3 regions of the Ensifer sp. 38_S197 genome follow, and region 1 is predicted to be linked to each of the others. Evidence: predicted binding sites of a transcription regulator. Region 1 holds the regulator's gene; each other region holds the start of a gene.

The links. Region 1 encodes LexA, which represses DNA repair genes until DNA is damaged. Its sites were predicted from a motif close to TGTTCNNNNTGTGTTCNG; they were not measured.
Region 2: a site for LexA is predicted at 4,732-4,749, ahead of AC1Z3V_RS30115 (ribonuclease T2). Genes of this name have one in related genera too.
Region 3: a site for LexA is predicted at 6,208-6,225, ahead of AC1Z3V_RS16655 (helicase-related protein). Genes of this name have one in related genera too.

Annotation. Positions count from the first base shown of each region.
Region 1 is NZ_JBXOVZ010000002.1:2,695,413-2,705,321, forward strand. Features, by position in the region: gene AC1Z3V_RS26150 (cryptochrome/photolyase family protein) at 1-1,206, opposite strand, end outside; tRNA gene AC1Z3V_RS26155 (tRNA-Asn) at 1,301-1,375, opposite strand; gene AC1Z3V_RS26160 (hypothetical protein) at 1,535-1,828, shown strand; gene AC1Z3V_RS26165 (thermonuclease family protein) at 2,092-2,748, shown strand; tRNA gene AC1Z3V_RS26170 (tRNA-Cys) at 2,902-2,975, shown strand; gene AC1Z3V_RS26175 (hypothetical protein) at 3,195-3,527, shown strand; gene lexA (transcriptional repressor LexA) at 3,621-4,346, opposite strand; gene AC1Z3V_RS26185 (hypothetical protein) at 4,691-4,987, opposite strand; tRNA gene AC1Z3V_RS26190 (tRNA-Ser) at 5,290-5,379, opposite strand; gene AC1Z3V_RS26195 (septal ring lytic transglycosylase RlpA family protein) at 5,693-6,733, shown strand; gene AC1Z3V_RS26200 (D-alanyl-D-alanine carboxypeptidase family protein) at 6,791-7,951, shown strand; gene tmk (dTMP kinase) at 8,168-8,851, shown strand; gene AC1Z3V_RS26210 (DNA polymerase III subunit delta') at 8,848-9,879, shown strand; gene AC1Z3V_RS26215 (pyrophosphatase) at 9,874-9,909, opposite strand, start outside.
Region 2 is NZ_JBXOVZ010000002.1:3,512,091-3,521,999, reverse strand. Features, by position in the region: gene AC1Z3V_RS30140 (protein tyrosine phosphatase family protein) at 92-430, shown strand; gene AC1Z3V_RS30135 (cupin domain-containing protein) at 493-846, shown strand; gene AC1Z3V_RS30130 (thiamine pyrophosphate-binding protein) at 1,000-2,646, opposite strand; gene AC1Z3V_RS30125 (DMT family transporter) at 2,677-3,630, opposite strand; gene AC1Z3V_RS30120 (alpha/beta fold hydrolase) at 3,642-4,577, opposite strand; gene AC1Z3V_RS30115 (ribonuclease T2) at 4,763-5,545, shown strand; gene ettA (energy-dependent translational throttle protein EttA) at 5,714-7,363, shown strand; gene AC1Z3V_RS30105 (ArsR/SmtB family transcription factor) at 7,692-8,711, shown strand; gene metF (methylenetetrahydrofolate reductase [NAD(P)H]) at 8,714-9,664, shown strand.
Region 3 is NZ_JBXOVZ010000002.1:699,802-709,710, forward strand. Features, by position in the region: gene AC1Z3V_RS16635 (RNA polymerase factor sigma-32) at 1-461, opposite strand, end outside; gene AC1Z3V_RS16640 (CarD family transcriptional regulator) at 977-1,546, opposite strand; gene fdxA (ferredoxin FdxA) at 1,957-2,295, opposite strand; gene AC1Z3V_RS16650 (RNA-binding S4 domain-containing protein) at 2,576-2,989, opposite strand; gene AC1Z3V_RS16655 (helicase-related protein) at 2,998-6,042, opposite strand; gene phbB (beta-ketoacyl-ACP reductase) at 6,706-7,431, opposite strand; gene AC1Z3V_RS16665 (hypothetical protein) at 7,449-7,775, opposite strand; gene AC1Z3V_RS16670 (acetyl-CoA C-acetyltransferase) at 7,822-9,003, opposite strand; gene phaR (polyhydroxyalkanoate synthesis repressor PhaR) at 9,228-9,806, shown strand.

The DNA of each region.
Region 1 (9,909 bases):
ATTGAAGATCCGGAAGAACGGCGCCGCGTCGGCGCCCGATCCCGCGACCCATTGCCAGCTTGCCGCGTTGTTGGCCGGATCGGCATCGACCAGTGTGTCGCGAAACCATTGCTCGCCTTTCCGCCAGTCGATCAGCAGGTCCTTGATCAGGAACGAGGCGGCGATCATGCGCACGCGATTGTGCATGTAGCCATGTTGCCAGAGCTGGCGCATGCCGGCATCGACGATCGGGAAGCCGGTCAAACCCTTCGTCCAGCGGGTGAAATCGTCCTCACGGTCGAGCCAGCGGAAATGGTCGAACCGGCGATCGAGGTTGCGGTGCGGGAGTTCCGGATAGTGAAACAACAGATGGTAGGAGAACTCGCGCCAGCCGATTTCCTTACGAAACGTGGCAACGCCTTCACCGTCCGCGATCTGCATTCCCTGCGTCGCGTGCCAGACCTGCGCCGGCGAGATCTCTCCGAAAGCGAGGTGAGGCGAGAGCAGGGATGTGCCGTCGGTGCCCGGGAAGTCGCGGCGAACCTTATAGTCTGCCAGCTTCTCGTCGATAAATTCGTGGAGGCGCGCAACGGCACCCTGCTCGCCCGGCGTCCATATCTCGCTGAATGTGGCTGCCCAGTTGGGCTTCTTCGGTAGCAGCGCCCAGTCACTGAGTGTTTCCGATTCCGGCCAGATCCCCGGTTTCGCGACATGTCGTGGTTCATCGACGGGCGGCGAGGGGACGATTTTGGATTCGAGCGCACGCCAAAATGGCGTGAAGACGCGGTAAGGGCCGCCTGTCGTCGTCAGCAGGCGCATAGGCTCGTGCAGCAGTTGCCCGGGAAAGCTCTCCGCGATGATTCCCCTGGCGGCGAGTGCTTTTTTCAGGGACGTATCGACCGTGATGCCATTCGGATCATAGCGCCGGTTCCAATTGACGCGACTGGCGCCCGTGGTCTGCGCCACATCGCTGATGACATCCAGCGGGGCGCCGGAGCGGAAGATGAGTTGCGAGCCGTGGCGGCCGAGGCGGGCAGCTAAGGCCTCCAGCGAATGGTGCAGCCACCATCGCTGCGCCGCACCCAGTGGGCCGTTGCCGCTTTCATCCGGCTCCCGGATATAGAGCGGAATGACGGGGGCCTCAGCCGCCGCGGCCGCAAGGGCCCTGTTATCGGCAAGGCGCGGATCCTTGCGGAACCACACGATGATCGGCGCCGCCTTTGTCATAGGTACCGTCTAGAATGGGATTGATCACCCGGGGAACATAGGTGCAAAATGAAAAAGAGCCATTCGCATTTCTGCAAATGGCTCTCTTTGAAACTGGCTCCCCGGGCCGGATTCGAACCGGCGACCTATCGATTAACAGTCGAGTGCTCTACCGCTGAGCTACCAGGGATCATCCGCGCCGCTGTTTCGCTGTGCGCTTCAGAAGTGAGGCTGCTAATACGCATGCTTTTCTGATTTGCCAAGCGGTTTTTTCAAAAAAAATGACAAGTTCGGTTGCGAGGCTGTGGAGAAGCCCCCAATTGTGGGAAAAGACGCCGGATAGCGAATGATGAATAAAAACAGGAAGCAGACGCACTTCGGGATTGATCCGCAGACGCGCCAGATCGTGCTCGGCAAATGGCGCATCACGCTGCCGCAATCGCCGCTGCTGCGTATCCTGCTGGGCTCGCTGCTGGTGTTCTGCGGCTTTCTCGGCTTTCTGCCGGTGCTCGGCTTCTGGATGATACCGCTGGGCCTCATCGTTCTTTCGCACGATATCCCGTCCGTTCGCCGCCGCCGCCGTCGCTTGGCTGTCTGGTGGGCACGCTGGCGCGGACGCGCGAATTCCTCCAACGGCTCGTGACCCAAGAGCTGCCGCCCACTTTTTCGATAGATCGCGAAACATTTGATCGATCTGGATCGCAACCAGCCTGAGCGCTTCCCGCTTCTCCACCATTTGATTCCCACCGAACCAGCGAGCCCCTTGTTGAGGGAGGGCGCCGAAAACTTTTCGGCAACCCATCAAACGCATAATGCGGTCGCGAATCAGGATGGGGACGCATGGCCAAAGCCACTACGAAACGTCGAAGCCGGAATTCCGGTCGGAGCAGGGGTAAACAAGGTGGAATGGCACCGTGGTATCTGGCTGCGGCGCTGACCATTGGCGGCGTGGTCGCCTATGATCACCGCGCCGAATTGAAACACTGGCCGGTGGCATCGGACGTGCTGGCCTTCACATCGCGCCACGAATCGAAGCCGAAGCCCGTTCGCGCCGCTCAGAAAACGGACGAGCGTCCCGCCCAGCAAGTCGAGAGGCAGAAACCGAATCCGGTGACGAGAGTCGCGCTTGCCACGCCGGTGCCGTCCGTTGACGTCGGTGCAAAGGCGCCGACACCTGAAATGCGGCCGAACGAGGAAGTGAAGACGGCATCAATCCGCACGGATCAGTTTTATTTCTGCGGGATTCGCAACGACAATTGCGTGATCGACGGTGCCACCTTCCTGTACCGTGGCGAAACGATCCGCGTGGCAGACGTCGACGCACCGCGCATCCGCCAGGCGAGCTGCGACAAGGAGCGTTCGCGCGGCTTTTACGCCAAGCAGCGCCTGCGCGAACTGCTGAATGCGGGTGACTTCAAGCTGGAAGCGGCGAGCGGCCGTCCGGATGCCAAGTCCGGTGAAAAGCTGCGGCTGATCACCCGCGGCGACCAGTCCATCGGGCGCGTGCTCGTCAACGAAGGGCTGGTGCGGCCATGGACGGGGCACGCGACGCCCTGGTGCTGAAGCCAATCCGGGATGCGATCGGCGGAGCTTCGCGATCGCTCTGTGGAAAGTATCTATCTTGCAAATCGACGGCGCGTTTTTCGGAAAATGCCTCTTGCGGTTTTTCTGCAATCATTCTAAATCCGCGCCAACGCTCGGTTATCCGAGCTGTGAGGCCTCGTGGCGGAGTGGTGACGCAGAGGACTGCAAATCCTTGTACCCCGGTTCAATTCCGGGCGAGGCCTCCAAAAACTCTCACCTCATTCTCGTGTGAACAGACGTTCTGCCTCAGGGCAGAGCGATTGCATGATTGTTGCTTTGCCTCCACACGCCCGCGCAAGCCACGTTTTCTAGGTCTCGTTCGGATCTTATCGCTTCGGTGAAATCGGTAGAGGGGGAACGATGACTCCGCTGGCATCAGCCGCATCGGTAGCGTCCGTCATCATCAAACGGAGGCAATGGCATTTATGAAAGCGAAACTTGTCCTGACGGGACTGGCCCTCTTTGCTGCGACCGCTATCGAGGCGCGGGCAGAGGACCTGGTTTTCAAACTGAAGAACAACACGAGCGCGGTACTGACGAACTTTTACACGTCGCCCGTAGGCGTCAACGAGTGGGAGGACGATGTTTTCGGCCGGCAGGTGCTGAACCCCGGAGAAGACATGGAGATCACCATCGCCGACGGCCGGGATGTCTGCAAGTACGACATGCGCTTCGAGTTCGAAGAAGGCTCTGGCCTCGATACGACCGAAGATACCCAGGACCTCTGCGAACTCGGCGAATACACGATCCACGAATAAGCGGCGCGACGTCAGATCGTCGCAAACAGACAAAGGGCCTCGCCGCTGCTTACAGCGGCGAGGCCCTGTCAAACATCAGATTTTGTCCGGAGGTCAGTGGTAGCGGCGGATCAGTCCGACGAGCTTGCCCTGGATTTTCACCCGATCGGGCCCGAAAATCCGTGTCTCGTAGGCGGGATTTGCGGCTTCGAGCGCAATCGATGCGCCCTTGCGTCGGAAGCGCTTCAGCGTCGCTTCCTCGTCGTCCACGAGCGCCACGATAATATCGCCGGGATTGGCCGTGTTGCTATTGCGGATGATCACCGTGTCGCCGTCGAAGATGCCGGCTTCGATCATCGAGTCGCCCTTGACTTCGAGGGCGTAGTGTTCGCCGTTGCCGATCATGTCGAGCGGAACGGTGATGTCATGCGTGTTGTTCTGGATAGCCGAGATCGGCACACCGGCAGCGATGCGGCCCATCACAGGCACTGAAACCGAACTATTTTCGGCCATTGGCGCCGGCTTCGGCAGCGCGGCTGGAGGAGGTGCAGCCGGTTTGCCGAGGCTGCCCTCGATCACGCTCGGCGAGAAACCGCGGCGCGGCTGCTGCTGGCTGGATGCGTAGGCTTCCGGAAGCTTGATGACCTCGAGCGCACGGGCCCGGTTTGGCAGACGGCGAATGAACCCGCGTTCTTCGAGCGCCGTGATCAAGCGGTGAATGCCGGATTTCGACGCCAGGTCGAGCGCATCCTTCATTTCATCGAATGACGGCGGTACACCCGACTCCTTCATGCGTTCGTGAATGAACAGAAGCAATTCCTGTTGCTTGCGGGTCAGCATGGCACGTCGCTCCAGAGGCGTGAAACAAATCAAGAACAGACACTATCTGTTCCATATGTGTTCTGCAAGTGCCTAAAATTCCGTGAATTCAGGCAATTGGCGCGTCTGCGCCTGTCGATCGGTCACTTTTACGGGAGCAAAGCGGGTTTGGGCGATGAATACGTGCGAAATGGGGCCCGCGGCGTGGCACATCGCGAGGCCGTGGGTTTGATTCGAACGATTCGTGAGCGTTGTCGTGGAGCAGGCCAGGGGATGCGTTCAAGTGGAATCGTTGCAGCGGAAAGGTGCCCCGGAAACAAGGGTGCTAGAGCGACCTTGGTGCGTTCATCGGAACGCACGGCGCTTTAGGCCGGCTGCGTGGTCGAGCAGGCGTCTTCGAATTCCCTCACCGTCTCGGGGGTGTTGTCTTCGGGAAGCACGGCGTCCGCCGCATCGGTCGCGACAGGGGTGTCGCCGTCATAGACGAACGACTGGATGTAGAACGCGATCGCGCCCTTCCACACTTTGCGTCCGTCGATCTGATGGCAGGGAACGGCGGATTCGAAATCGGTCTGCAGTTCGTCAACCGTGGCGGCGCTGAGCTTGACGTCAGGCATATTGGGCGATGCGACTATCGAAGCGAGGAGCAGGGCGGCAAGCACGGTGATCGTCCACTTTGATGCAAGGGTGGGACTACGGGTCGGTTAACGATGTGAACCGCGCTTTCGTTCCGGAGTCCAGCAAGCCTGGCAATCACGCTGACGTGTTCAACAGCTCTTTGAGTGTAAGCTGTGACTGTTTTACGTCATGCAGCCGATGCAGAAAGGCGGAGAACGGAAGTTGCCGTGTCGGGATCGGTGCGGGCGTGGCTGATATCGAGGATCGGCACGTCTTTGCAGCAGCGGCGCTCACTATAGTGAGTGCTGCGACAACGATGCCGGCGCCAGCGCATTTTCAGTGGGAATGGCGGACAGGGTGGGATTCGAACCCACGGTACGGTCTCCCGTACGCTGGTTTTCAAGACCAGAGCCTTAAACCACTCGGCCACCTGTCCTTGCCTGAAGTTGGCGCTAATGGCCTACCGGGCACGGCGTTATTGCGCGAAGCCCTGTCGCTTTGCAAGATTTAACATGCATCGCCGAAAGATTTTCTCGGTGGCCGTGCCTGAGGGCGCAGGCCTGCTGCGCCGGCAACCATCTGTAAACCATAACGCATGAAATCCCGCGCTGATCTGTGGATGAGTTCGCATTTTTGCCTTGTTGCTGTCATGGTTCATCGACTGTTCCGTTTCGGGACGCCGAGATTTCCGCTGGGGGCATGAGCGGAAGGTTTCGAGTACGGCTTATTCGATCGATGTTGTGGGACAGATGACATCCAGTAAAAATGCGGCATATCTGGTCAAGGGATTGCGCCTTGCGGCGGTCCCCATGCTGTGCGTAACGCTTGCGGCCTGCGGATCCACGTCGAGCATCAAGAAGTCCAAGTCGCGCAGCAAGGAATACTTCGCCGAATCCGTTTATGGTGTGAAGGCGAGCCCGCGCGTTGCCAACGGAAACAATATTCCGAAGGGCGGCGGACGTTACCAGGTCGGCAAGGCCTATCAGGTCAAGGGCAAATGGTATCAGCCGAAGGAAGACTTCGGCTACAACAAGACCGGTGTCGCTTCCTGGTACGGCTCGGCATTTCACGGCCGGCTGACTGCCAACGGCGAGGTCTACGACAAGGCGCATCTGTCGGCCGCCCATCCGACGTTCCCTCTGCCGAGCTATGCGCGCGTCACCAACATGGAAAACGGCGCGTCGGTGATCGTGCGCGTCAACGACCGTGGCCCCTATGAATATGGCCGCATCATCGATGTCTCCTCGAAGACCGCCGATATGCTCGACATCAAGCGCAAGGGCAGCGCGCAGGTGCGCGTACAATATGTCGGCCGCGCGCCGCTCGAAGGCAACGACATGCCCTATCTGATGGCTTCTTATGTCCAGAAGGGCGAACGTGGCCCGAGCGTGATGCCGGAGGGCCAGATCGCGACCGGTGTGATGGTCGCATCGAACGAGCCGTTCCGCAATCAGAGCCTTGGCACGCTCACCGTTCCCGCAAAGGCTTCGCTCGACGTCGGCGAACCGGTGACGGCACTTGCCGCGCCTGTGCCGCAGTTCGCCCAGCCGCAGTCGCTGAATGAGTTCGTGATGCTCCCGGAGATCGGCCCGATCCCGCGCGAGCGGCCGGAATTCATCCCGATGCCCGACGGCAACGCGGCCTACGCGGCAGCCTATTACGAAGTTCGCGTCAGCGACGCCGAGTCGCCGTTTGAAGCGATCATGGCAGACAAGAAGCAGCTTACCCCCCAGGTGATTGTCGATTACGCGAAGCACCAGAAAGCAAGCGGTTCTGTCCGACAACCGTAAGCGGCGTTGTGCCAAAATGACCACGCTGCTATGGCCAAGGGGAAACGGGAGTTTCCCATGCGCATGAAGATGTTTTCGGCGGTGTTTTTCGGTGGTGTGTTGTTTGCTGGCGCCGTACTTGCGCAGACGCCGACGCCTGCCTTCGATACCAAGGCAAAGCAGATCCTGCTGGTCGATGCCGAAACCGGCACCGTGCTCTTCTCGCGTGCCGAAAACCAGCCGATTCCGCCGGCATCACTCGCCAAATTGATGACGATGGAAGTCGTGGCTGAGGCTCTCGGCAAGGGCGAACTTTCCGCCGAAACCACCTTCGAGGTGTCCGAGCATGCCTGGCGTACCGGTGGTGCCCCGGCCGGCACCTCGACGATGTTTGCCGCATTGAAATCCCGCATCCGCGTCGCCGACCTGTTGCAAGGCGTGGCGGTGCAGCTTGCCAATGATGCCTGCATCATCCTTGCCGAGGGCATGACCGGCAACGAGGCCGCTTTTGCCGAGCGCATGACGGCGCGCGCTCGCGAGCTCGGCATGCCGGTTGCGACGTTCCGCAACGCCACGGGGCTGCCTGATCCCGGCAACCAGATCACGATGAGCGAACTGGTAACGCTCATGCGGCATCTCCATGAGGCCCATCCGGATCTCTACCGGCTCTATTCGCAGCCGGAGTTTGAGTGGAACAAGATCCTGCAACGCAACAAGAACCCGCTGATCTCGGCCAATATCGGTGTGGACGGACTGGCGACCGGTTTTGCCGAAGGCTTCGGTTTCTCCCTGGCCGCCTCGCTGCAGCGCGGCGGCCGCCGGGTCTATCTCGCCATGGGCGGTCTCGAAACCGACAAGGAGCGCATCGAGGAGAGCCGCAGGGTGCTCGATTGGGCGATGACCGCCTTCGAGAAGAAGCGGATTTTTGCCGATGGGGAAGCGATTGGCGAAGCGGCCGTCTATGGCGGCGATGCGTCTCACGTCCCCCTGGTGGCGGGCGGTCCCGTCGACGTGCTGTTACCAGTCGACAACCCGGAACGGCTGACGGCACGGATCGTCTATAGGTGGCCCTTGCGTGCACCGGTGGCGGCTGGAACGGAGGTCGGCGTCGTCAAATTGTGGAATGGCGAGAAACTGCTGCGCGAAGTGCCGGTCAAGACCGCCAGCGCCGTGGGGCAGGGCACGTTGACCAGCCGCGCTCTCGATGCGCTGCAGGAGCTGCTGTTCTTCTGGATTTAGTCGCCCTATCTGCGGTGAGCCTGTTCCTGCCAATTCATCGCCGCCTGACGGTTTCGCACCGCGGACCAATCGGCTAAACAGGGCCGGAGCGGGATGAGGAAAAGCGTGTGCGGTTTTCCGCCCGCATCCCGGTCTAACTTATGAGAACCGGTCATGATGATTGGGTCGATTCGACCCAATCATCATGACCGGGGTCGCATGCCGATATGGGAAAGCATGGTGTCGCTGAAAAAAGGTCTGTTCGTAACATTCGAGGGCGGGGAGGGTGCCGGCAAGTCGACGCAGCTCCGCCTTCTGGCCGAATCCCTGCGCGCTCACGGCTACGAGGTGCTGACGACGCGCGAGCCTGGGGGATCGCCCGGCGCCGAAGCGGTCCGCCACGTGCTGCTTTCGGGGGCGGCGGAGGCCTTCGGGGTTAAGATGGAAGCGATTCTCTTTGCCGCGGCCCGCAGCGACCACGTCGAAGAGGTCATCCGCCCGGCGCTCGAACAGGGCACGATCGTGCTTTGCGACCGCTTCATGGATTCCTCGCGCGTCTATCAAGGGATCACCGGCAATCTCGAACAAAGCTTCGTCGAAAGCCTCGAGCGCGTGGCGATCAACGGCGTCGTGCCGGATCTGACCGTGATTTTCGATCTGCCGGCCAGCATCGGCCTCGAACGGGCGCAGCGGCGCGCCGGCGACGACAATCCCGACCGTTTCGAGAAGGAGCAACTGGAGACGCACGAAAAACGGCGGGAGGCCTTTCTCGATATCGCCAGGCGCGATGCCGAGCGATGCCGGGTGGTCGACGCGACGCAACCCGTCGAGGCCATCGCCGCCGAGGTGCTTTCGCTCGTGGAGTCGCTGCTGCCGCACGGTAACGGCGCCGACGCTGCGACCGAGGAAGTCGTGTCATGAGCGCGGAAAGAGCCGGCGTCCTGGATGGCGCCATCGCGCCCGCCGAGAACAATCGGCTATTCGGCCATGAACAGGCGGAAAGCTTCCTGGCGCAGAGCTACCGCTCCGGCAAGGGACACCACGCGATCCTGATCGAGGGGCCGGAGGGGATCGGCAAGGCGACGCTCGCCTTCCGCTTTGCGCACCACATTCTGAAACATCCCGAACCCGCTGAAGCGCCTGCCGCGCTTTCCGATCCCGATCCGTCTTCCGCCATCGGGCGGCAGCTTGCCTCGGGTGCCTCGCACAATCTGCTGCACCTGACGCGGCCGATCGATGAAAAGACGGGCAGGGCGAAGGGCGCGATCACGGTCGACGAGGTTCGGCGCGCCGGCAAGTTCTTCAGCCAGACGTCCGGTACGGGCAACTGGCGGATCGTCATCATCGACCCGGCCGACGACCTCAACCGCAATGCTGCCAATGCCATCCTGAAGATACTCGAGGAGCCGCCGCGCCGCTCGCTTTTCCTGGTGCTGACGCATGCGCCTGGAAAATTGCTGCCGACGATCCGCTCGCGCTGCCTGCCGCTACGGCTGAAGCCGCTCGACGCCGTTCCGCTCCGCCAGGCACTGGCTCATCTCGGATTCGATCTCGAGGGCGAGAATGCCGAGCGCATCGTCGCGGCCGCCAATGGCAGCGTCGCCGAAGCGCTGAAGCTGATCAATTATGGAGGGCTGGAGATTGCCGCGACCTTCGATGGGATCCTCGCAGGGCAGGGCCCGGCGGTCCGCAAGGACATGCACAAGCTGGCGGACGTGCTCTCGGGCAAGGACAGCGAAACGATCTTCGAGTTTTTCCAGGCGCTCGCCAGCGACCGCATCATGCGCGACGCGCGCGAGGCCGCGATTGCCGGAGACATCATGCGCGCCGAGCGCTTCGCGCGGCTATCGGCCTCCGTGACCGAGCGCCTGACGGTCAGCGACGCCTACAATCTCGACCGCAAGCAAACCATCCTGTCGCTGCTCGACGACATGAAGGCGGCGCTATAGCGTCGCCTGGAAGCGCCATTTGCGCTCGAT
Region 2 (9,909 bases), 820 kb from region 1:
ACCTTGGGACTTTGAGGCGCGGCTTTTGAATTGACGCGGAGAAGTGCTGCGCCTACATCAGAGACCACCACATTTCCTGAGGAAGACGACCATGGACATCCGCCAGATCAACGACGAATACTCGGTCTCCGGCCAGATCACCGTCGAGGATCTCGACCAGATCAAGGCGCTCGGCTTCAAGTCCATCGTCTGCCACCGCCCGGATTTCGAGGCGCCGGATCAGCCGACCTTCGATTCGATTGCGGCACGCGCCGAAGAGCTCGGTATCGAAACCATGCACATCCCCGTCGGCCCGATGGGCGTGACGGCAGAGGCCGTGACGCGCATGGTCGATGCACTCGACGAGTTCCAGCGGCCGATGCTCGGCTATTGCCGTTCGGGTGCCCGCTCGACGGCCGTCTACCAGCAGACCCAGCATATCCGCGGCTGAACCACGCGAACCCAAGTTCTCGCGCTCGGCCGCTTCGTTCCATCTGACAATGGAGGACCGGCATGGCCGAAGCGCATCTCATTTCGCGCGAGCAATGGGCTGATGAGCCCGGGGTCTGGAGTGGCGAGTTCGAGGGCGGTGCCTATGGTGCGGGGCTCTCGGTGATCTTCTTTGCCTCCGACGAGATCGGCTTCGGGCCGAAGCTGCACTGCCATCCCTATCCGGAAACCTTCATCGTCCGCCTCGGCCGCGCTCGCTTCACCGTCGGTGACCGTAGCATCGACGCCGAGGCGGGCGAGATCGTCGTGGTGCCGGCCAACGTGCCGCACAAATTCGAGAATCTAGGGCCGGGGCGCTTGGAGACGACCGACCTGCATGCGGCCGGCGCGTTTTCGACCGAGTGGCTGGAAGAGTAGGGCGGTCGCCCAATTCGCAGTGGTCACTGAACGGGCGGCGGCGGAAGTTTTTCACGCGCCGTGGACGCGGCGCGGCTGGATTCCTGTGTCCGTCACGGGAATCCAATCACGGCACGTTGGCGCCGTGATTGGACGTTCTTCTGTAAACCCCGCTCAGCCGTTGCGGATATCCGTCAGCGTGCGCGTCGGCGTGATCGCTTCGGGGTCGAGCTTGATCTCGATGATCGACGGTTTGCCGCTGGCGCGCGCCCTGAGGAACGCGGCGGCGAACTCCTCCGTCTTCTCGACCGTTTCGCCGTGGCCGCCATAGGCGCGGGCGAGCGCTGCGAAATCCGGATTGGTGAGATCGGTGGCGCTGACGCGGCCGGGATATTCGCGCTCCTGGTGCATGCGGATCGTGCCGTAGATGCCGTTGTTGACGACGACGGTGATGATCGGCAGGCGGTAGCGCACGGCGGTGGCGAATTCCTGGCCGTGCATCAGGAAACAGCCGTCGCCGGCAAAGCAGATGACCTCGCGATCCGGATGGAGCTGCTTGGCGGCCACTGCGGCCGGCAGGCCATAACCCATCGAGCCGGAGGCAGGCGCTGCCTGCGTCGCATAGCGGCGGAAGCGGTGGAAGCGATGCACCCAGGTGGCGTAGTTGCCGGCGCCGTTGGTGAAGATGGTATCTTCGGGCACGTTCGCCTCGATCCAGTTCATGATCGGGCCCATCTGCACCGCACCCGGTCCGGTTTCCGGCGGGGTCGACCATTTGAGATAGGCGGCGTGCATGGCTTCCGTGCGAGCGGACCAGGCGGGTTCGCCTGCGGGTATAAGGCCGTCGAGGGCGGCGACGAAGTCGCGCGGGCTTGCGGCGATCGCCAGTTCCGGCCGGTAGACGCGGCCGAGCTCGGATGTGTCCGGATGCACATGTACCAGCGTCTGGCTCGGGTAGGGGCTATCCATCAGCGTGTAGCCGGAGGAGGGCATTTCCGAGAAGCGGCCGCCGAGCAACAGGACGAGATCCGCTTCCTTGACCTCCTTGGCGAGCGCCGGGTTGATGCCGATGCCGACATCGCCGGCATACATCGGATGCAGGTGATCGAAGAGCATCTGGCGACGGAAGGAGCAGCCGACGGGCAGTTTCCACCGCTCGGCGAAACGCTGGAACGCCGCGACGCTGTCCGCGGTCCAGCGGGTGCCGCCGAGGATGGCGATCGGTCGCTTGGCCGTGCTGAGCATTTCGCCGAGCCGCTTTACCTGCGCCGGGCCCGGATGGCCTTCGACCGGCTGGTAGGCCTTGGCGGCGGGCGCCTCGGCGCTACGGGTCAGCATGTCCTCCGGCAGCGTCAGCACGACCGGGCCGGGACGGCCGGAGGTGGCGACGGCGAAGGCGCGGGTGACGAATTCGGGAATGCGGGCGGGATCGTCGATCTCGCCCACCCACTTGGCGACCTCGGTAAAGGCGCGGCGGTACTCGATCTCCTGGAAGGCCTCGCGCTCGCGCGCTTCGCTCTGCACCTGGCCGATGAAGAGGATCATGGGGATCGAATCCTGCCTTGCGACATGCAGGCCGGCGGACGCGTTGGTGGCGCCGGGGCCGCGGGTCACCATGCAGATGCCGGGCTCACCTGTCAGCCGGCCCCAGGCATCCGCCATCATCGCCGCGCCGCCTTCCTGGCGGCAGACGAGCACGTCGATGTCGGTGTCGTAGAGCGCATCCAGCACCGCCAGGTAGCTTTCCCCCGGCACGCAGGCGATGCGCTTGACGCCATTGGCGACGAGGGCGTCGACGACGAGCTGTCCTCCAGTTTTCATGATCTTCCTCCCGATGGACTTTCTTTGTTGTCAGATTGCTGGCGACACCGCAGCGACGCTCGTGTCCTTGTGCACGCGGCGCTCGCGCCAGATGATGTAGAGGCCGGAGCCGATGATGATGGCGATGCCGAGCCACTTCAGCGCGTCGGGCAGATCGCCGAAGACGAGCCAGCCGAAGATCGTGGCCGAGACGATCTCCAGATATTGCAGTGGCGCCAGCACCGAAGCCGGGGCGGCACGATAGGCGTAGACGCCGAGCACGCCCGAGATGGTGGCGGTGACGCCGACGCCGAGCAGGTAGGCCCAGGTGTAGCCTTCCGGCCAGGCCGGATCGAAGATGCTGGAGCCGGTGCCTTCACCGAAATAGAGCAGCACGAGGCAGAAGAGCCCACCCCAGATGCCGGCATGAAACTGCATAGACCAGGGGTCCTCGTTCTGCGCCACCATGCGGGTGACGAGCAGGAACACGGCGAGGCCGAAGGCGGCGACAACAGGTAAAAGCGCGATCGGCCCGACCTCCTGCATGCTCGGCTGGATGACGAGCAGTGCGCCGAAGAAGCCGACGCCGCAGGCGGTATAGCGCCGCCAGCCGATCGTTTCCTTCAGGAAGACGCTGCCGAGGATCGTCAGGATGATCGGCTCGACGAAGAAGATCGCAATCGCGTCGGCAACCTCCATCACCTTCAGCGTGGTGATGAAGGAGAGCATCGTCACGACCAGAAGACCGCCGCGCAGCGCATGGAGCCCGGTCTTGCGCCAGGTGAGATCGAAGAGGCTGCCGCGGACGAGCACGATCGGCAGGATGAAGACGACCTGCAGCAGGAAGCGGACGGCAGTAATCTCGGCCGAGGGAACGGTGGTGATCGCCAGCTTCGCGAAGATAAAGATCAGCGGCGACAACAGCACCGAGATCACCATCAGCGTCAGCCCAAAAGAGATGCGATTGTGGTCCGCTGCGATCTTGGGAAGGGACATGTCGGTCATGGGATTTCCGGTCAGCGCTTGCCTGCGACGACGCCCAAGCACCAGGCGGCAAAGTCCGCGGTCGCCTGTTCCCGGCCAAGTTCGTTCAGGGTCTCGTGGCGCATGCCATCATAGACGGTGACGGTGACGTTGCGCAGGCCGGCCGCCTTCATCTTGGTACCGAGCCAGCGCACGGCGTTGCCCATCTCCGTGGACGGGTCGGCGCTGCCGCCGACGAGATGGATGGGCAGGTCCTTGCGGAGCCGTGCCAGACGGTCGGGCCGGGCACCACCGAAGGACAGGCGGAAGAGGTCGAGCCAGAGCGAGACGGTCGCATCGAAGCCGCAAAGCGGATCGGCTGCGTATTTCGCGACCTCGGCATCGTCGCGGGAGAGCCAGTCGAGATCGGTCTTGCGATCCTTTATGGCGCCGCCCCACATGCCGAAGGTGAGCTTGGTCAAAAGCGGGCTCGGCACGTCCGAGCCCTTCAACGCCTTCTCGATCTTGAGGATAACCTGGCCGCCGCGGCCGGCAAGGCCGGGGCGGAAATTGGAGTTCCAGATGGCGAGCGCATCATAGAGGCCGGGGTCGGTCTCGGCGGCGTTGAGCGCGATCAGCCCGCCCATGGAGTGGCCGAAGAGGATGACCGGCAGATCCGGGTGCGCCGCGGTCGCCAGAGCCCGCACGGCCCGGATATCGGCGAACACCTTGTCGAGGCCTTCGCGGTTCGAGAACATGCCGAGCGGTGCGTCCGGCGCCCGCGTTCTGCCGTGGCCGCGATGGTCATGGGTATAGACATGGAAACCGTGCGCGGCCATGGCTTCGGCGAAGCGGGCGTAGCGGCCGGAATGTTCGGCAAGGCCGTGGCTGACGAGAAGGATGCCGCGGGCATCGGCGGCGGCCGGGAAATGGCGCCAGCTCAAGGTGGCACCGGTCGGGCTCTGATGTGTCTTCACCTGCCCGAACACGATTTCCCCCGGCACCAACGACAAACCATTTCGATATCAAATCGATTTGCAAGGCAAAGGCAATCGCCGCTTGTTGCTCGTTGCGCATGAGGTCACAAGAGAATGTGCATTCATCGTAATTATGAGTTGCATTTTTCCCGTTTTGAGCGATATTCGTTCCCTGTTTGTTTCCGCAGGAGGATATCATGGTTAGTTTCTGCAAGGCGATATCGGGTCCGATGGCAGGACTGCTGGCGGCATTGGCGCTGTTCCTTGCTCCGGCTGCCTTCGCCGCCGGCGAGGAAATGTCGGACCAGGGGGCGACCGAAGGCGCGGGCTCGCGCACGGAATATGTGCTGGCGGTGAGCTGGCAACCCGGCTTCTGCGAGACCCGGCCGCAGCGCAAGGAATGCGAAAGCCAGACGGCGGAGCGTTTCGACGCCACCAATCTCTCGCTGCATGGCCTCTGGCCGCTCCGCAAGAGCTATTGCGGGGTAGCGGCCGATGCGCGCGCGAAGGATCGCAAGGGCAACTGGCTTGATCTGCCGAAGCTTGCCATGGCCGGCGACACGGCGGCGCGGCTGCTCACCGCCATGCCCGGCGTGCAGTCCGGGCTCGACCGGCACCAGTGGCTGAGGAGCGGCACCTGCCAGAGCGGCTCGGTCGACGATTATTTCTCGGCGCAGCTGCGCATGCTGGAGGAGCTCAATCGCTCGGCGGTCGGCGCCCTGTTTCGCCAGCGCATCGGCTCCGAGCTCGATGAGGCGACGATCAAGCAGGCCTTCGACCAGAGTTTTGGCGCCGGTGCCGGCGATCGGGTGCGCATGCGCTGTCAGACGGTTCAGGGACGCAGCATCATCACCGGGCTGACGATCGGGCTGACCGGCGACGTCTTGAAGGCATCGAGCCTCGGCCTGCTGATCCAGGCGGCGGGACCGACCGAGTTCAAATGCGCCAAGGGTATTGCCGATACGGCCGGGCGAAGCTGATCGGCCTCGCAGGGCCATTTCTTCGGCGGCGAGGGCGCTGTCGAGGCAGGACGGCCGCATGGGACAGGTTAAGGGGACAAGCCGGCGCGAATGCCTTTGATCATTGCCCCCTTCCTATAATTCGCCTACATAGCGGGCAAATTTCCTTTCCCTGCGGAGCATTTCCTTATGGCACGTCAGTTCATCTATCATATGGCCGGACTTAATAAGTCCTACGGCGCGAAAAAGGTCCTGGAGAACGTTCATCTGTCGTTCTACCCGGACGCCAAGATCGGTATCCTCGGCCCGAACGGCGCCGGTAAGTCGACGGTGCTCAGGATCATGGCCGGCCTCGACAAGGAATTCACCGGTGAGGCCTGGGTCGCCGAAGGTGCCACCGTCGGTTACCTGCCGCAGGAGCCGCAACTCGATCCGACGAAGACGGTGCTCGAAAACGCCATGGAAGGCGTTGCCAAGAAGAAAGCGATCGTCGACCGCTACAACGAACTGATGATGAACTATTCCGACGAGACGGCGGAAGAAGGCGCCAAGCTCCAGGACATCATCGACAGCCAGAACCTCTGGGACCTCGAAAGCCAGGTCGAGATGGCCATGGAAGCGCTGCGCTGCCCGCCGGGCGACGCGGAAGTGACCAATCTTTCCGGCGGTGAAAAGCGCCGTGTCGCGCTCTGCAAGCTGTTGCTGTCGCAGCCGGACCTGCTGCTGCTCGACGAACCGACCAACCACCTCGACGCCGAGACGATCGCCTGGCTCGAAAAGCACCTGCGCGAGTATCCGGGCGCCGTGCTGATGATCACCCACGACCGCTACTTCCTCGACAACGTCACGGGCTGGATCCTCGAGCTCGACCGCGGCCGCAGCATTCCCTACGAGGGCAACTACTCGGCCTACCTCGTTGCCAAGGCCAAGCGCATGCAGCAGGAAGGCCGCGAAGAGGCCTCCCGCCAGAAGGCGATCGCCCGCGAACAGGAATGGATCGCATCCAGCCCCAAGGCCCGCCAGGCCAAGTCCAAGGCGCGTATCCGCTCCTATGACGAACTGGTCAACGCCGCGGAAAACCAGCGTCCGGGCGACGCGCAGATCATCATCCCGGTCGGCGAGCGTCTCGGCCAGGTGGTCATCGAGATGGATGGCGTCACCAAGGGCTACGGCGACCGCCTCTTGATCGACGGCCTGTCGCTGAAGCTGCCCCCGGGCGGCATCGTCGGCATCATCGGCCCGAACGGCGCCGGTAAGACGACGCTCTTCCGCATGATCACCGGCCAGGAGCAGCCCGACAGCGGCTCGATCCGCATCGGTGACACCGTACATCTCGGTTATGTCGACCAGAGCCGCGACGCGCTCGACGGCAACAAGACCGTCTGGGAAGAAATCTCCGGCGGCGCCGAAGTCATCAAGCTCGGCAAGCACGAGATGAACTCGCGCGCCTATTGCTCGACCTTCAACTTCAAGGGCGGCGACCAGCAACAGAAGGTCGGCAACCTCTCGGGTGGTCAGCGCAACCGCGTTCACCTCGCCAAGATGCTGAAGGCCGGCGGCAACGTTCTGCTGCTCGACGAACCGACCAACGACCTCGACACCGAGACGCTGGCGGCGCTCGAAGTCGCGCTCGAAAACTTCGCCGGTTGCGCCGTTATCATCAGCCACGACCGCATGTTCCTCGACCGCTTGGCCACGCACATCCTCGCATTCGAAGGTGACAGCCAGGTCGAATGGTTCGAAGGCAACTTCGAAGACTACGAGAAGGACAAGATCCGTCGCCTCGGCCCGGATTCGGTCAACCCCAAGCGCGTCACCTACAAGCGCCTGACGCGCTGATCAGTGATCGGCGCCGCCATGTGTGCGGCGCCCATTGCCCGCAGCCGGCTGCGCAAGCAGGCGGTGCAGCTGGAATTCACGGAACGGGCGAAGCGCAGGCTTCGCCCGTTTTCCTTTGCCGCTCGGGCAGGGAAGGCATCCAATAAAATCGAGACCGAATGAGATAGTCCGGCTGAGGCATGGCCATGCGCCGTGGAATGGGTCTTGCGGGTGCGCGGGGCGCAAAGCCTGTCTTGTGTGCGCCATTGTTCGGCCTGTCCACGCAAATCCGCTTGCACCGATCTCGCAAATCACATAAACATATCTTTATGTGTTGATGGGGATCGCGATGGCTGTTCAGAAAGAGTTGGGTCTGGATGCGCTGGTAGACGTGCTGAAGGCGGCGGGAGAGCCGACCCGCATGCGTCTCGTCGCTTTGCTTGCCGCGGGCGATCTCACCGTCACCGATCTTACCGAAATTCTCGGGCAGTCGCAGCCACGCATTTCGCGGCACCTGAAGCTGCTGGCCGAGGTCGAACTCGTCGACCGTTATCAGGAAGGCGCCTGGGCCTATTTCCGCCTCAGGCAGGATGGCGCCCGCGTCGCGCTGGTGCGGGCGATGCTGGCGTCGGCATCCGCCGACGACGCGGTGCTTTCGCGCGATGCGGCGCGGCTGGCGACGCTCAAGAAGGCGAGGGCCGAGAAGGCGCAGGCCTATTTCAGCCGCAACGCCGCCGGCTGGGACGAGCTTCGCCGCCTGCATGTCAGCGAGCGCGACGTCGAAGCGAAGCTGCGCGAGATGGTCGGCGACGAGCCGGTCGAAAGCCTGCTCGACCTTGGTACCGGCACCGGGCGCATCCTTCAGCTCTTCGAAGGGCTCTATCGCCGCGGTGTCGGCGTCGATGCCAGCCGCGACATGCTCGCCGTGGCGCGCTCCAATCTCGACCGCGCCGGCATCACCAAGGCGTCGATCCGGCACGGTGACATCTTCAATCTCCCGCTCGACGGCCACGCCTTCGATCTCGTCACCATTCACCAGGTGCTGCATTTTCTCGATGAGCCGGAGGCAGCGATCGCGGAAGCTGCGCGCATGCTGATGCCGGGCGGTCGCCTTGTCATCATCGACTTTGCGCCGCACCGGCTCGAGCATCTGCGCGACGAGCATGCGCATGCGCGCCTCGGCTTTTCGCACCAGGTGATCGCCGATTGGCTCGCCAAGGCCGGCCTGGTGCTCGAAAAGACCACGGACCTTTCGCCGGAAGCGGCGGAGGAAGAAAAGCTGACGGTGACGATCTGGCTGGCGCGCGATCGGCGGGCCGTGAATGAGAATGAAACGCCGCGGCCGCGCGTTCATGCAGGGGGAGTTTGAGAATGACGGCACAGACGCTTTATCCGGCCGAGCGCGGCAATCTGAGGCTTTCCTTCGAATACTTCCCCCCCAAGACCGACGAAATGGAAGTGCAGCTCTTCCAGACGGCGGAAGATCTTTCCGTCTTCGGTCCCGCATTCGTGACGGTTACCTATGGTGCCGGCGGCTCGACCAAGGCGCGCTCGCTGACGACCGTGCGGCGGATGATCGAGCAGATGGGGTTTGCCAATACGGCCGCGCATCTGACCTGCGTCGGGGCGCCGAAGGCGGAAGTCGATGCCGTCATCGACGAATACATCGACTATGGCGTCCGCCATTTCGTGGCGCTGCGCGGCGATCCGCAGGGCGGCATCGGCAGCACGTATCAGCCGCATCCGGATGGCTATGCCAGCAGCACCGATCTGGTGCGGGCGATCCGCGCGCGGGGCGACGATATCGAGATTTCCGTATCCTCCTATCCGGAGAAGCACCCGGAGAGCCCTGACGTGGCCGCCGACATCGACATGCTGAAGCGCAAGGTCGACGCGGGAGCCAACCGGGCCCTGACCCAGTTCTTTTTCGACAATAACGATTTCGAGCGCTATCTCGAACGTGTGCGCCGCGCCGGCGTCAACATCCCGATCGTGCCGGGCATCCTGCCGATCAACAACCTGGCGCAGGTGCAGAAATTTGCCGGCCTCTGCGGCGCGAGCGTGCCGGAGGCGATCGTCACCCGGCTCGTGCACCTGGAAGACCAGCCGGCCGAACGCTTCAAGGAGGCGACCCACATCGCCGCCGAGCAGATCGTCGATCTCGCCCGGCGCGGCGTGCGCGATTTCCATCTCTATACGATGAACCGCTCGCCGCTGGTGACCGCCGTCTGCGATCTCGTGGGCTTCGAGCGGGTCTCGGCGGAGCCAAGTGTGGTGCTCCCCGGTCAGCGGCTCCAGGTGGCGGCCGGAGCGGCTGCCTGAATTGGTGCGGTAAACCCGGTCTACGGCGCTCAGCGCCTGGCCGACGTGCAAAGGTCGCCGTGGCGCTTTGACTGCCGCACGTCTTTTCAGCCAGGTTGCCCGAAAACAGAGAAAGCGCATGAAGGCCGGCCTTCATGCGCTTTCTTTTCTGTCGCAGCGATCAGACCCTGTGCTCTCTTGGCGGTCTAGCTTGCTTGGTGCTGCAAAATGGGTTTCCGGAAATTTAAGTCCCTATTCGGTTTGGA
Region 3 (9,909 bases), 2.0 Mb from region 1:
GCGATTTCCTCATGCATAGCCTGCGATGTAAGCTGCCTGTCGCCTTGGGCAAGACGCGCGCGCAAGCGCCGCAGGTTGAAGAACAGCGCCTTCTGCGCCGAACTCGTGCCGCCGCGGACGATCGACCAATTGCGCAGGACGTAGTCCTGCATCGATGCCCGGATCCACCAGGTCGCATAGGTCGAGAACCTGACCTCACGGCTGGGTTCGAAGCGGGCGGCCGCTTCCAGGAGGCCGATATGGCCCTCCTGCACCAGATCGCCCATCGGCAGGCCGAAATTGCGGAATTTCGCTGCCATCGAGATCACCAGCCGCATGTGGGACATGGCGATCTTGTTGCGGGCTTCCTGATCATGGTCGTTCCGCCAGGCCTGGGCCAGCGCGTGCTCCTCGTCGCGCTCGAGATAAGGGGCCTCCATTGCGATCTTGATCATCCGCCGGTCTGCAGTGAGAGTCTTCATCGATCACTCCGTGACTGGCGCCGGGCGCCATTGCGTGTGAAGTCCAAAAGGGCCGGACGGATGAGGCGTCCGGCAGCAGGGGCGTCCAGATCACTATGAATTGGGTCGATCCAAATCATCGTGATCGATTCTAATAAGCCAGAGCAGGATGCGAGCGGAAAACCGCTCACGCGTATCCTCATCCCGCTCTGGAGCGCCGTGCGTTCAGATCAACGCATTGAGGTCGCTCTAGCACTTTGTTTCGAGAGCATCTTTTCCGCTTCCCGTGATGCCAATTGAAGCGGGATGCTCCGGGGCCGCACCGTCGAAACTTGAAGAAACGACGCGGCGCCCTAACTTCGAAGTCACGAACCTGAACGGTGATGGACCACAGAACCAAGATCGCCCGGCGCGAAAGCGGCGCATTCCTGCCGGCCAATATAAATGCGCGTCAGCGCGAAAGGTTCCATTCGGTCAAAGAAAAAGCCCGGCGCGATGGCCGGGCTTCGTGCAAGTACTGATGCGGCGAAATGCGCTTACGCAGCTTCGTCCTGGGTATCGTCTTCTTCGATAGCCTTGCCGCGCTTCGGGCCCTTGCTGAGGTTGGCCTCGACGAGGCGCACGGCTTCGGTCTCCGACATCTTGTTCACGGCAGCGATTTCGCGCGCCATGCGGTCAAGGGCAGCCTCATAGAGCTGGCGTTCGGAATAGGACTGTTCCGGCTGGTTTTCGGCGCGATAAAGATCGCGGACGACTTCCGCGATGGAAATCAGGTCGCCGGAATTGATCTTGGCATCGTACTCCTGGGCGCGGCGCGACCACATGGTGCGCTTCACGCGAGCCTTGCCCTGCACAACCTTCAACGCACGATCGACAAAATCGGTTTCGGACAGCTTGCGCATGCCAATGCTGACAGCCTTGGCCACCGGCACCTTCAGACGCATCTTGTCCTTCTCGAAATCGATGACAAAAAGCTCAAGCTTCATGCCGGCGACTTCCTGCTCTTCGATCGCCACGATCTGGCCAACGCCGTGGGCCGGATAGACGATCGATTCACCGGTCTTGAAGCCCTGGCGTGTCGAAGATTTTTTCTGCTGGGTCGTCATTCGTTTCAAAAACTCCCTGTTTCGCGCCGGCCATTCTGGCCGGGGCCGGGTCAGTGAGGCCCGGGATAGACGGGGATACCGCCGGGTGGGTACATCCTGGTCCGTCCAAGGAACGCAAACAGCCTCATGAAATGCGGTCGCAACAGAGCAAAGCCATGTTGCGTAAATAGGGAGAACCGCGTTTTGGAGATCGTTTGCTTTCGTGATGGTTTTCGGGCGCGCAAAAACACCCTCTGTGGATCAGTAGAAGGAACCTATCACAAAAAAGTGCCGAAATCAATAATTTGCTGCATGGCAGTCATCAAGCCGCCATTCTCGCAACTGCGAGCGCAGTGCGTGTTTTCCCCAGGTTTGGCGCGCTGGGTCGCTCTCACTGCGTCAGCCTCGACGAACGATGGAGATCGTTCGCCTCAGTCGCCCTGGCCCGGCTCGGCAGAGAAGAATTTCTCGTACTTGCCTTCGACGCCGTCCATCTCCTTGGCTTCCGGCATCGGATCGCGCTTGACCGTGATGTTCGGCCACTTCGTGGCAAAATCAGCGTTCAGTTTCAACCACTTATCAAGGCCCGGCTCCGTATCCGGCTTGATCGCTTCGGCAGGACATTCCGGTTCGCAGACGCCACAATCGATGCACTCGTCCGGATGGATGACGAGGAAATTCTCACCCTCATAGAAGCAATCCACGGGGCAGACTTCGACACAGTCGGTATACTTGCAGCGAATGCAGTTGTCGGTCACGACGTACGTCATGAGGTACTCCAGCCAATGCTCACGTTTGATGGCAGACGGCAATCAATGGTGATGCTCGTCGTCCGCGCATGCTAGGAATGTCCGGCGCGCATAGCTGCCGAAGCAAACCCGATGCACCCAACGTGGGTCTGTCAGGTAAAGGCTTTATGGGCCCTTTGCAAGAATATTCAATGCGCGAAACGCCGCGGCAAAGGCAGAGTTTTCTAAAGCATGTCACGCAAAGTGCGCAGCAGTTTTGCGGTAAAGCGCACGGAGCGGATCGGCAAGATCGCGACGCGCTTCAATCCTCGCGCGGATCGAAATCGGGTTTCAGCCGATCGGTTTCCCGCCGCTCTTTCTTGGTCGGGCGTCCCGCCCCACGGTCGCGTGTGGCGAGATCATAAGCCGAGAGCCTTTCCTTCGGCTGTTCAGGCGTGAGATCGTCATAAAGAAGCCGCGCCTCCTCGTAGGGGCCACGTCGCTCCCCGGGGGCAAGCACGCGCACGATCAGCGCGCGGCGGTCGAGGGCGAGCTCAAGCACGTCCCCCGCCTTGACCTGAAACGACGACTGCGTCACGCGCTGCTCGTTGACGGCCACCCGGCCGTCCTCGATCGCCTTTTGCGCAAGCGAGCGCGATTTGATCAGCCGCGTGAAAAACAGCCACTTGTCGAGACGCTGGCGCGATGCCGGGTTGGTCGTGGGCTGTTTTTCCATGTGCTGCCTTACTTCTTCATCTGCTCCTTGAGCGCTGCGAGCTTGGCGAAGGGCGAATCCGGATCCACCGGCTTCTCGCGACGCGGCGGACGCGCCTCGAACTTGCCCTGCCCCGGCTTGCCGCCGCGGTCGTGACGATCGTGGCGGTCACCACGGTCCTGGCGCGGCCCGCCTTCCGACTTGCCACCCTCGTGGCGTTTGCCGCGCATCGGCTCGCCGCCCTTGCGTCCGCCTTCACGTCCTTCGCCCTGGCCTTGACCACGCCCATGGCGCTGGCCGCCGCGACGCTGGTCGCCCTGATGGCGGCCGCCGCCTTGGCGCTGGTTATCCTGGCGGGTGCCCGGACGCCAGAGCAACACGGGCTTGGCCTCGACCGGTTCCCCGGCCTCGCTAACCTGAGCTTCCGCTGGCTGCGCATCGTTCGTCGCGACGGCGATGTCGCCTTCGGCCTTCTCGGTCTCCGCAGCAGGTGCCTCGGCGGCTGCGGTCTCGGCATCCGCCGCACCGTCGCCAGCATCGGCGTCATCGACGGCAGCAGCCGGCTCGGAAGCGGCGGCAGCAACCGCCGGCGCGCCATCCTGGCTGGCGAGGAAGGCCGCAGCCTCCTCGGCCTTGATGCTGTCGGCCCGATAGCCGAGGCCCTTCAGGATCTCTTCCATATCGTCAGGCGTTGCGCCGAGGATCGAAAGCATCGACGTGGTCGCGGTGAAGCGGCGGCCGTCATAGGCGCCTTCCGGGCGTGGCTGCACGCCCGGCTTCCACTGCAGCAGCGGCCGGATGAGATCGGCCAGGCGCTCGAGGATGTCGATGCGCACGGCACGCTTTCCGAGGAAACGGAAACCGGCGAGCTTGTAGAAGGTCCGCTCGAAGGAGGGATCGGTGACGACGGACGTGCGGCCGGCAGCGAGCATCGGGATGAGGTCGCCATAGCCGGGCTTATCGAGGCCGTCGTTCTTCAGCGCCCAGAGAAGCGTGATCAGCTCGGCCGGAGCCGGCTTCAACAGCGCCGGAAGGAAGATGTGGTAGGCGCCAAAGCGAACGCCGTATTTGCGAATCGAAGCGCGGCCGTCCTGGTCCAGCGACTTGACGTCGTCGGCAACATCGCGACGGAAGAGTACGCCGAGGTTCTCGACAAGCTGGAAGGCGAGGCCCTTGGCAAGGCCTTCGAGGTCCTCGGCGCGCGAGATATCGTCGAGCGGCTTCAGCACCGTACCGATGTGATGGTTCACGAAGCGCTCGATGCGCGCCAGAACATGCTCGCGGGCATTCGCCTGTAGCTGATCGTCGGCAAGCAGGATGACGCGCGGCCGCATGACGTGGTCGCTCGCTGCCAGACGGGCGACGGGATCGCCGAGCCAACGCACGAGACCATCCGACGAAATCGCCAGGTCATTGTTGCCCGAAGCATGCAGACGTGCGGCCCGCGCCTCGAACTCGAGAGCCAGCGCCTTCTGGGCAGCGCCCTGCACGGCCTTGGCGTCCGGGCCATCGCCGCCGGTCGCCAGCGTAAACCGGAAACCGGTTAGTTGTCCTACGTGATGACCTTCGACGAAGACGTCACCATTCACACTGATTTCAGCTTCCAGCATAGCATTCTCTCTCAGGCGCTTCATGAGCACAGATGTCCTGCGATCAACAAAGCGTTTCGTCAACCGTTCATGTAGTGCGTCGGATAATCGATCTTCGATTTCCCGCGTCTTTTCTTGCCAGTGTGTCGGATCGGCCAGCCATCCCGGCCGGTTCGACACATAGGTCCAGGTTCTGATCTGCGCGATTCGCGCCGAAAGTGTGTCGATCTCACCATCGGTATGATCGGCCCGCCGGACCTGTTCGGCCATGAAATCCTCGTTCACCGTACCCCGGCGAACGAGATCCGCGTAGATCGTCGAGATCAGATCGGCGTGCTGCACGGGCGTGATGCGCCGATAGTCCGGCAGCGCGCAGGCTTCCCATAGTTTTTCCACCCGCTCGGCATTGGTCGTGATGTCGACGACCTCCGGGTAGCGGGCCAAATGCTCGAACGCCTGCTGATCTACCGCAGGTAGCGCCCGGGCAAGGCCGGGAACCGTCGGCGCGGCGTCGAGACTCTTCTTCAAGGCGGTGAGCGAGGAGTAGTCGAATGCCTTCGAGCGCCACTGCAGCACCTTCACCGGATCGAACTCATGTGACTCGATGCGATGGACCAGCTCATTATCGAAAGGATCGACGCGGCCCGTCACCCCGAACGTGCCATCGCGCAGGTGGCGGCCGGCACGCCCGGCGATCTGCGCGAGTTCGGCCGGGTTCAAGTTGCGGAACTGGTAGCCGTCGAACTTGCGGTCCTGCGCGAAGGCGACATGGTCGACGTCGAGGTTGAGACCCATGCCGATTGCGTCGGTCGCGACCAGATATTCGACGTCGCCCTCCTGATAGAGCGCCACCTGTGCATTGCGCGTGCGCGGCGAAAGCGCGCCGAGAACGACGGCGGCACCGCCGCGCTGGCGGCGGATCAGCTCCGCGATCGCATAGACCTCGTCGGCCGAGAAGGCGACGATCGCCGAGCGATGCGGCAGGCGCGTGATCTTCTTCGAGCCGGCATAGAGAAGCTGCGACATGCGCGGCCGCTCGACGACGGTGATGCCGGGCAGGAGCTGTTCGAGGATCGGCCGCATCGTACCCGCACCGAGCAGCAGCGTCTCGCCGCGGCCCCGCAGATGCAGGATCCTGTCGGTAAAGATGTGCCCGCGCTCGAGGTCGCCGGCGAGCTGCACCTCGTCGATCGCGACGAAGGACGCGGTCGTCTCGCGCGGCATCGCTTCGACGGTGCAGACCGAATAGCGGGCGCGATGCGGCGAGATCTTCTCTTCGCCGGTGATCAGCGCGACATTGTGATGGCCGACCCTTTCGACCAGACGCGTATAGACCTCGCGCGCCAGGAGGCGCAGCGGCAGGCCTATGACGCCGCTGTCATGCGCGATCATGCGTTCGATCGCGTAGTGCGTCTTGCCGGTATTGGTTGGCCCGAGCACCGCGGTTACGCCGCGGCCGCTCAGGATCATGGGGTGAACGGACACGTCATCGATCCCGGGCATTCAGAAATTACGGCAGCGTCTTTTCACGCTGGCGGCAAACACATGCCCACGCACCGAGCCAAACGCAAGAGGCGCCGACAACTAAAACCATCGTTCGGCGTCTCCCAGCCCATTGCACCACCTGTTGTGGTTGGCGCCATCGAGGACAGGAACAGCCATGGAACGAATCGGCGACGAATCGAAGACCCATTGCGATTCACTGTATGTTCACGGCTACATATAGATTTCAACACCGAACGTTGCACCACATGCTGAATCTGGCACGGATACCGCGCATCAGGGCCGCCGACTCGCCTCGATCCAGGCTGTCCCATTGCCAGACAGATCAAAGGATTCCGAATCCAAGACTCTGGAAAGCCTGGAAAATTTTTCACGAAATTCGTCGAAGATTCACCGAACAGAGAGAATGAGAATCGCACCGCACACCTTCGATCAAGACGCGAGCCTCCGACGGCGACTCATGACCCGCGCATCATTCCGCTTTTGTTCTCCACAAGATATAGTGTCTGCGCCGCTCGCCGCCAACAGGATCACGGGCACAGCTTCGGGATTCAAATCCCACGAGAACAGGTGACGCCACCCCGGCCTCGCATGAAAACGGCGCCCCGAAGGGCGCCGCTCGAAAGCACTGATAAGTCCAGACGCTCAGACGAAAAACTGTCCGCCATTCGCGGAAATCGTCGAGCCGGTGATGAAGCCGGCATCGTCGGAAGCCAGGAACACGACGCAGCGGGCAATTTCTTCCGGCTCGCCGAGGCGGCCGACCGGGATCTGCGGAATGATCCGCTCGTTGAGCACCTTCTCCGGCACCGCCCGCACCATTTCCGTGCCGATATAGCCCGGGCAGATGGCGTTGACGGTGATCCCCTTGGCCGCCCCTTCCTGGGCGAGCGCCTTGGTGAAGCCGAGATCGCCGGCCTTGGCTGCCGAATAGTTGGCCTGGCCCATCTGGCCCTTCTGGCCGTTGATCGACGAGATGTTGATGACGCGGCCGAAACCGCGGTCGCGCATGGCGGACCAGAGCGGATGCGTCATGTTGAAGAGACCGGTGAGGTTGGTGCCGATCACCTCGCCCCATTGCTCGGGCGTCATCTTGTGGAACATCGCGTCGCGGGTGATGCCCGCATTGTTGACCAGCACGTCGACCGGGCCGAGATCGGCCTCGACCTTGGCGATGCCTTCGGCGCAGGCCTGATAGCTGGAAACGTCCCACTTGTAGACCGGGATGCCGGTTTCCTGCTTGAAGGCCCCGGCCTTCTCGTCATTGCCGGCATAGTTGGCGGCCACCTTGTAGCCGGCATTCTTGAGTGCGATGGAAATTGCCGCACCGATGCCGCGCGACCCACCCGTGACCAATGCTACCCTGCTCATGCACGCCTCCCACTTGATCAGTTCAGTTTCTCAAAGGCCTTGTTCATCAGCTTTTCGCCGATCTGTCGTCCATAGAGCCCGGCGGCAGCCCGGAATTGAGGCGTCGCGGGCATAGACATCCCCGCCTCGCACCCGGTGAGTGCGAGGTTCATCATCAGCTTGCTGCGCTGAACGGGCGACGCTTTCAAAGCGCCGCTGTCTCCGTTCTGGGCCGCAACCATCATGTCCTTGAAAACGGCCTCGTCGTCCGAGGTCGTATGCTCCAGCACGCACTGAACCAGCCGCGCCTCGTCGAGAGGCGCGGGATTGGCATGTGCGGGAACGATCGGCGAACCGGCCAGCAAGAGGGAAAATGGAACCCGCCTGGCGCTGTTCATGCCGCCAAGCCGACTAGAGCCGTTCGACGCACATGGCGACGCCCATGCCGCCGCCGATGCAGAGCGTTGCAAGCCCCCTGGAAACGCCGCGGCGCTTCATTTCGAAGAGCAGGGTGTTGAGGACGCGGGCGCCGGAAGCGCCGATCGGATGGCCGATGGCGATCGCGCCGCCATTGACGTTGACGATCGACGGATCCCAGCCGAGGTCCTTGTTGACCGCGCAGGCCTGGGCGGCGAAAGCCTCGTTGGCCTCGACCAGGTCGACGTCGCCGATCGCCCAGCCGGCTTTCGCCAGCGCCTTGCGCGAAGCCGGGATCGGGCCGGTGCCCATGACCTGCGGATCGACGCCGGCCGTTGCCCAGGAAACGATACGGGCGAGCGGCTGGATGCCGCGCTTGGAAGCCTGCGCTTCGGTCATCAGCAGGGTGGCGGCAGCGCCGTCATTGAGGCCGGAGGCGTTGCCGGCGGTGACCGTGCCTTCCTTGTCGAAGGCCGGACGCAGCTTCGTCATCTGGTCGAGCGTTGCGCCATGGCGGATATATTCGTCCTGGTCGACGGTAACGTCGCCCTTGCGGCCCTTGACGATGAAGGGAATGATCTCGTCGGCGAAACGTCCGGCCTTCTGTGCCGCTTCGGCCTTGTTCTGCGAGGCGAGTGCGAACGCGTCCTGCTCCTCGCGGCTGAGCTGCCACTGGCGGGCGACGTTCTCGGCGGTGATGCCCATGTGATAGCCGTAGAAGGCGTCGGTTAGGCCGTCCTTGATCATCGTGTCGATCATCTTGAAGTCGCCCATCTTCACGCCGCCGCGCAGATGCGAGCAGTGCGGCGCCATCGACATGGACTCCATGCCACCGGCGACGATGATATCCGCATCACCGGTTGCAATCTGCTGCATGCCGAGCGCCACGGCGCGAAGGCCCGAACCGCAGAGCTGGTTCATGCCCCAGGCGGTCTTTTCCTGAGGGATCCCCGCCTTCATCGCCGCCTGGCGGGCCGGGTTCTGGCCTTCGCCGGCCTGCAGCACTTGGCCGAGGATCACCTCGTCGACCTCGCCTGCCTCGACGCCTGCGCGCTCGAGCACGCCCTTGATGACGGCGGCGCCGAGCTCGTGCGCCGGCGTGTTGCCGAATGCACCGTTGAAGGATCCGACCGCAGTGCGGGCGGCGCTGGCGATCACGATGGAGGGATTGCTCATGGGACGTTTCCTCAGATCTTTCTTGCCTAATGAAAACAGACTGGCAAAGCGCGCGACGCAAGTCAAACGGCTTGATGCAGTGCCACAAAACCATCACCTAAGACGCAACCGCAAGATTTCGCACTTGCGTCGCCGCAACGCACAAAGACATTGTCAGCGGCGCTCTTTTGCGGATACTCTGAAAAACGCAATAAAGACGGGACGATGGGTGAGAGGAGACCCTGATGGCGAAGCACGAAGGCCAGATCGTTATAAAAAAATATGCGAACCGGCGGCTCTACAACACCGGGACCAGCACCTATGTCACGCTCGACGACCTGGCTGTGATGGTGAAGAAGGGTGAGGATTTCGTCGTCCAGGACGCGAAGTCCGGAGAGGACATCACCCATTCCGTGTTGACGCAGATCATCTTCGAGCAGGAGTCCAAGACCGGCAACACGCTTCTGCCGATCTCCTTCCTGCGTCAGCTGATCTCATTCTACGGCGACCAGATGCAGATGGTGGTGCCGAGCTATCTCGAGCATTCTATGCAGGCTTTCACTGAGCAGCAGTCGCAGATGCGCGAGCAGATCAACAAGGCCTTCGGTGACACGCCACTCGGCAAAAACCTGCAGGTTCCGCTGCAACTTGTCGAAGAGCAGGTCCGTCGCAACACCGAGATGTTCCATCAGGCGATGCAGATGTTCTCGCCATTCATCACCGCCCCGCCGGTGAAGGAAAGCAAGAAGGCCGAAGCCAAGGATATTGACGAGCTCAAGGAGCAGCTTCGCGCGCTTCAGACCAAGCTCGACAATCTCGGCTGAGCGCGCTTTCCTCGTGAAGGCGGGTGAGTTCGGTCCCGCCTCGTTTCCCGTCCAGCAGAAAAATACTTTGAATTGGGCCAGCGCCCCGGATCGGCCGGATCGT